Linked DNA regions of Streptacidiphilus rugosus AM-16. The protein of the gene in region 2 interacts with the protein of the main gene of each other region in a pairwise test. Links are inferred from orthologs where the notes say so. Each region holds a gene or a part of one and is shown on either strand. Other genes may lie near its edges. The genes, in order: rlmB and BS83_RS24050.

Region 1 (3,188 bases), 3.7 Mb from region 2 along the record:
GCACAGCCGCTGCCACAGGCCGAGGATGGCCAGCACGCCCACGTTGATCTGCACGAAGGCGACGGCCAGACCCGCGCCCACCGGGTGGGCCATCGCCAGCGCCAGCAGCGGCTGGGCGACGCTCCACGGGTGCAGCGCCTCCAGCCAGTGCATCATCGAGCCACGCGCGCCGCCGTTGAAGTACACCGGGTCGCACAGCTTGCTGAAGCCCGCGTAGAGCGAGAAGCAGCCGAGGAAGACGCGCAGCGGCAGCAGCACCAGGCCGAGGTCGACGCGCTTACCCGGATGCCAGGCGTGGTGCTGCGAGGCGGCGACGCCGTCCGCCACGTCCGGCAGCGGGGGCCGCCTGGCCGGCGGCTCGAAGACGCGGACGCCGTCGTAGTCCGGGTAGCCGTCGGCGTCCTCGTAGGCGTCCATCTCCTCGAAGTCCGCCAGTGACATCGGCTGGGTCGACTCCAGCTCCTCCGTGGCGGGCCCGTGACCCTGCGCGGGAACGCCTGGGACGCCCGGCACGCCAGGCCCGCTCGGCGGCACGTGGGGGACGGCGAGGTCGAGTTGGCCGGTCCAGGTGATCGGCGTGACGCGTCCGCGCCGACGCGGCGTCGCGCCGATCGTGCCGACCGCGGGGGCGACGGCGGGCAGGACCCCGGCCATCGCGCCGACCAGCACCGGCTCGCGCAGGCCGGCGCCCGCGCCGGCGTTCACGCCCGGCCCGAACGCGGCGCCGATGCGCATCGCGCCGGCGTCGATCAACGAGGCCGGGGGCGGGGTGAAGCGGACCCGGAAGCTCGCGGTGGTGGTGTTCAACCGCGCCGGGTCCGACGGCACCTTGACCGTGTTGAGCAAAGGCTCGCCGCCGTCTATCCCACCGGCGTTCGCCGCCTCGGGACGGGGACGGGTACGTGTTCTGGTGTCCACACTCCACTAACCGGCCGAAGGCCCGGAAGGACACTCCCGGTTGACAGAGTTGACGACCGCCCTCCGGCGGAGACGACGACGGACGGGGCCGACGAGGACGTCAGTCCTCCTCGACGCACCGTCCGTCGAACCGCGGAAGCGGGCCCCGACCGGCCGTTCGACGTCGCCCGCCGCCGGCCCGATGAGAGGTCCGCAGACGCCGCGTCAGCTCTCGTCGGCCTCAGTGGCCTTGGCGTCCTCGGCGGCCTCCGTGGCCTTCGCCGCCTTGGCGGCCTTCGCCTCCTTGGACGCCTTCGCGCTGCGGGCCGCCTTCTCGGCCTTCGCCGCATTCGCCCGCAGACGGGCGGCCTCGTAGAGCACGATGCCCGCCGCCACGCCGGCGTTGAGCGACTCGGCCTGACCCGGCATCGGAATACGGACCGTCAGATCGCAGGTCTCGGCAACGAGTCGGGACAGGCCCTTGCCCTCGGAGCCGATCACGACCACGACCGGGCCGGTCAGCGCGTCCAGGTCGACGACCTCGTGCTCACCGTCGGCCGCCAGGCCGACCACGAAGCAGCCGGCCTTCTGGTAGGCCTCCAGCGAGCGGGTCAGGTTGCTGGCGCGGGCGACCGGGACGCGGGCGGCCGCGCCGGAGGAGGTCTTCCACGCGCCGGCGGTCATGCCGGCCGAGCGGCGCTCGGGCACCACGACGCCGTGGCCGTCGAACGCGGCCACGGAGCGGACGACCGCACCGAGGTTGCGCGAGTCGGTGATCCCGTCCAGCGCGACGATCAGCGCGTTGTCGCGGTTGACCGAAGCCGCGGCGAGCAGGTCGTCCGGGTGCGCGTAGTCGTACGGCGGCACCTGGAGGATCAGGCCCTGGTGGTTGTGACCCTCGGCCAGGTTGTCGAGCTGCGCGCGCGGCGCCTCCTGCAGCGGGATGCCCCGCTCGGTGGCCAGCGCGAGGGCGTCGCGCACGCGGTCGTCGTTGTCGATGAACTGCAGCACGTAGAGCGCGGACGCGGGCACGCCGCCCTGCAGCGCCTCCAGCACCGAGTTGCGGCCGTAGACCAGCTCCGCACCGGACTTGCCGGTGCGGCCCTGGACGCCGCCACGCTTCATGCCGCCGCGCGCCTTCGCGTCGGCGGCACGCTTGGCGGCGGCGTTCGCGGCACGCTGCTTGGGGTGACCCTTGCGCGCCTCGGCAGGCGGCGTCGGGCCCTTGCCCTCCAGCGCCCGACGGCTGTGGCCACCCGTGCCGACCGACGCGCCCTTCTTCGATCCGGGGTTGCGACGGTTCCTGCGCTGGCTGTTGCCGGCCATGGGTGCTGTCCTGCTTCCTTCGTGTGCTACTGCGGGTTACTGCGTGAGGTCATTTGCTGAGAGTCCAGCGCGATCCGTCCGCGCGGTCCTCGATGGTGAGCCCGGCCTGGGCGAGCCGGTCCCTGATGGCGTCGGAGGTGGCCCAGTCCTTGCGCTCGCGCGCCGCCTGGCGCTGCTCCAGCAGCAGCTTGACGAGCGAGTCCACCACGCCGTGGAGGGCGTCGCCGGACCCGGCTCCCGCGGCGGCCCACTGCGGGTCGAGCGGGTCCATGCCCAGCACTCCGAGCATCGCACGGACTTCGGACAGACGCGCGACCGCGCTCTCCTTGTCGTCCGCGGCGAGCGCGGCGTTGCCCTGCCGGACGGCGGTGTGCACGATCGCCATCGCGCCGGGCACGCCGAAGTCCTCGTCCATCGCCTCGGCGAAGGCCGGCGGCACGTCGGCGGCGGGCTCGACCACCCCGTGCAGCTCGACGACGCGGTCGACGAAGCCCTCGATCCTGGCGAAGCCGGTCTCGGCCTCCCGCAGCGCCTCGGGGCTGTACTCGATGGTGGAGCGGTAGTGCGGCGTGCCGAGGTAGTAGCGCAGCACGATCGGCCGCCACTGCGTCACCATCTCGGAGACCAGCACCGAGTTGCCGAGCGACTTGCTCATCTTCTCGCCGCTGAGCGTCACCCAGGCGTTGTGCAGCCAGTAGGTGGCGAAGTCGTCGCCGTACGCCTTGGACTGGGCGATCTCGTTCTCGTGGTGCGGGAAGATCAGGTCCCGGCCGCCGCCGTGGATGTCGAAGGACCGGCCCAGGTACTTGTGCACCATCGCGGAGCACTCCAGGTGCCAGCCGGGACGCCCCTCGCCCCACGGGGTGGGCCAGCTGGGCTCGCCGGGCTTGGCGGCCTTCCACATGGCGAAGTCGCGCGGGTCGCGCTTGCCGGTCTCGCCCTCGCTCTCGGGCTGACGCAGGTTG
Region 2 (3,160 bases):
TGGCGAAGTCGGTGACCGTGGAGTAGCCGCGGTCAGTGGCAAGGTGGGGCCCGGGCGCCGTCGTCGACTCTCGTCGGCGGTGCCCGGGCCCTTCGTCATGACCTTGGGAGTTGCTGGTGATCATCGGTGTGGGCATCGACGTGGCGGAGATCGACCGGTTCGACGAGGCGCTGCGGCGCACGCCCGGCATGGCCGACCGGCTCTTCACGCCCGACGAACTGCTGCTGCCCAGCGGCGAACGCCGCGGCATCGCCTCGCTGGCGGCGCGCTTCGCGGCGAAGGAGGCGGTGGCGAAGGCCCTCGGCGCGCCCGGCGACCTCGCCTGGACGGACGCGGTGGTGCGGACCGAGCCGTCCGGCCGGCCGATCCTGACCGTCCACGGGACGGTGGCGGCGTGCGCGGCGCGGCTGGGCGTGCGCTCCTGGCATCTCTCGCTGAGCCACGACGCGGGCGTAGCGTCGGCGGTGGTGATCGCCGAGGGGTGAGGTCCACCCAGGTCCACGTCGAAGGAAGCGGGTCGAGCGCGATGCGTTATGCACACCCTGTGGATTGGGTGCGGGCGGCCGAGGGCGAGCTGATGGCCCGTCTGCCGGAGGGCACGCTGATGCAGCGGGCGGCGGCGGGGCTGGCGGCGACCTGCGCGTCCCTGCTCGGGCGCGTCTACGGCAGTCGCGTCCTGGTCCTGGCGGGCAGCGGCGACAACGGCGGGGACGCCCTCTACGCGGGCGCGCGCCTGGCCCGCCGCGGCGCCCGCGTCCACGCCGCGCTGCTCGCGCCCGAACGCACGCACGCGGCCGCGCTGGCCGCGCTGCTGGCGGCGGGCGGCCGCGTGACGGCCGACCTGGCCGAGGCGGAACGGGCCGACCTCGTCCTCGACGGCATCGTGGGCATCGGCGGCCGCGGGCCGCTGCGCGAGGCCGCCCTGCCCTGGGTCGCCGCGTCGGAACGCGGCGCTGCGACGGTGGTGGCGGTCGACCTTCCCAGCGGCGTCGACCCCGACACCGGCGCGGTCCCCGGCCGGGCGGTCCACGCGGACGTCACAGTCACCTTCGGCACCCACAAACCGGGCCTCCTCATCGACCCCGGCGCCTCCCACGCAGGCGTCCTCCACCTCATCGACATCGGCCTGCGAGGCGCGAACGCCACCTCCGCGGAGCGGGAACCCGGAGCGGGGTTGGAGGCGGAAGCGGGGGGCGGTTCCGGCGGTGCTCCGGGGCAGGGTGCCGCTGCCGGTCGGCCTTCGGCCCCGGAGGCGGGCTCGACGTCGGGTCCGCGTCCGGCCGCTGCCGGCGCGGAGCGGGAACCCGGGGCGGGGTTCGCCGGCTCGGGGGCTCGGCGGGGCGGGCATGTGGTGGAGGTGCTGCAGGCGGGGGACGTGGCCGCGTTGTTGCCGGAGCCGGTGGGGGAGAGTGACAAGTACCGGCGGGGGGTGGTCGGGATCGCGGCGGGGTCGGGGAGGTATCCGGGGGCGGCGGTGTTGGCGGTCGGGGCCGCGTTGAGGGGTGGGGCCGGGGCGGTGCGGTATGTCGGGGCCGCCGCCGAGGCCGTCGTCCGGGCGCATCCGGAGGCGCTGGTGGGCGAGGGCGGGCCCGCGGACGCGGGCCGGGTGCAGGCGTGGGTGGTCGGTCCGGGGCTGGCGCAGGGGCAGGACGCGGAGCGGGCCGTGGCGGAGGCGGTCGCCGCGGGCACGCCGGTGCTGGTCGACGCCGACGGCCTGCGGCTGCTCGCGCAGCGCGGCTCCGCGCCCGCCGACGCGCTGCTGACGCCGCACGCCGGCGAGGCGGTCGCGCTGCTCGCCGGGGCCGGGATCGCGGCCGAGCGCGAGCAGGTCGAGGCGGAGCGCCTGCGCTACGCCCGCGCGATCGCCCGCGCCTACGGCTGCACCGTGCTGCTCAAGGGATCCACCACCGTGGTCACCGGCCCCGAGGGCCCCGCCAGGGTCAATCCGACCGGCACCGCCCAGCTCGCCACCGCCGGCAGCGGCGACGTGCTGGCCGGCCTGGCCGGCGCGCTGCTCGCCGCCGGGCTCGCCCCGCTCGACGCGGGGTCCGTCGCCGCGTACCTGCACGGGCTCGCCGGCCGGCTCTCCTCCGGCGGCGCGCCGACCAGCGCGACCGCGATCACCGCAGCCCTGCCCGAGGCCTGGCGGCTCTGTCTCGACCTTTCGAGTGACATCTGAGTGTTCCGTGCAACCAATCGGGGGACTCCCATGTCTTCTGAACGTCACGACAATCAGCTCAGAGTCTCGGACTACGAAAGCAGGGGCGAGTTGAAGCAGTTGAAGGCGCGCGTCACCGCGGTCGCACTGGCGACGGCGGCGCTGGTCGGCGGGGTCGGCACCGTCGGGGCCGGGCAGGCCGACGCCGTCACCAGGGCGGCGGCCGCGTCGCCCTGTCCGACCACCATCGGCCGGGTGGTCTGCGTGGATCTCACGCACCAGAAGCTCTGGATACAGGACGGCCGGAAGACGATCTACGGTCCGGTCACCGTCCGCACCGGCCGCAAGGGCTACGCCACCAGGCCCGGCCTCTGGCACGTCTACTGGCGCGACCTGCACCACGTGTCCTCGCTCTACGACGTCGCCATGCCCTACAGCCAGTTCTTCGACAAGGGCCAGGCCCTGCACGCCGTCGACATCCCGATGTCCACACCGCCCGGCTCGCACGGCTGCGTCAACATGACCATGCACGACGCCGCCGCCGTCTGGAAGCTGCTCAAGGTCGGCAACGCCGTCGACGTCTTCGGTCGCAAGCCCGGCACCTGACCGGCCCGGCGCCGGGGGCCGCTCCTCGCGCGACGCGCCACTGTGGCGCCCGTCACTTCGGGACGGGCGCCCTCGCGCTTCTGGGAGACTGTCACCCGATGGACACTGCAATGCGAGCCGAAGCCCTGATCGACCTTGCGGCGCTGCGCGGCAATATCGCCGCGCTGCGCGACCGCGTGGGGTCGGCCGGAGTCATGTCCGTGGTCAAGGCGGACGCCTACGGCCACGGCTCGGTGCCGTGCGCCCGCGCGGCGCTGGCCGCCGGGGCGAGCTGGCTCGGCACGGCCACGCCGGAGGAGGCGCTGGCCCTGCGCGCGGCCGGGATCGGCCCGCAGGACGCGAGGGTGCTCTGCTGGCTGTGGACGCCCGGCAGCCCGTGGCGGGAGACCGTCGCCG

The links.
Region 1: the proteins of BS83_RS24050 (region 2) and rlmB interact in binary tests that used the Escherichia coli proteins (3 or more experiments, as listed by UniProt). The link is inferred for Streptacidiphilus rugosus AM-16 from one-to-one orthologs.

What each region holds. Positions count from the first base shown.
Region 1 is NZ_JQMJ01000004.1:7,018,684-7,021,871, forward strand. Bases 174-3,053 are described here. They hold rlmB (23S rRNA (guanosine(2251)-2'-O)-methyltransferase RlmB), read right to left. Parts: upstream 2,224-3,053; coding sequence 1,123-2,223; downstream 174-1,122. Other genes in these bases: BS83_RS40615 (TQO small subunit DoxD), read right to left, coding at 174-807; cysS (cysteine--tRNA ligase), read right to left, coding at 2,273-3,053. Outside these bases: more of BS83_RS40615, read right to left, coding at 1-173; more of cysS, read right to left, coding at 3,054-3,188. UniProt on the Escherichia coli protein: Specifically methylates the ribose of guanosine 2251 in 23S rRNA.
Region 2 is NZ_JQMJ01000004.1:3,355,953-3,359,112, reverse strand. Bases 1-2,852 are described here. They hold BS83_RS24050 (bifunctional ADP-dependent NAD(P)H-hydrate dehydratase/NAD(P)H-hydrate epimerase), read left to right. Parts: upstream 1-526; coding sequence 527-2,179; downstream 2,180-2,852. Other genes in these bases: BS83_RS24045 (L,D-transpeptidase), read left to right, coding at 2,270-2,764; BS83_RS24055 (holo-ACP synthase), read left to right, coding at 117-485; glmS (glutamine--fructose-6-phosphate transaminase (isomerizing)), read left to right, coding at 1-26. Also shown: alr (alanine racemase), read left to right, coding at 2,875-3,160. UniProt on the Escherichia coli protein: Bifunctional enzyme that catalyzes the epimerization of the S- and R-forms of NAD(P)HX and the dehydration of the S-form of NAD(P)HX at the expense of ADP, which is converted to AMP.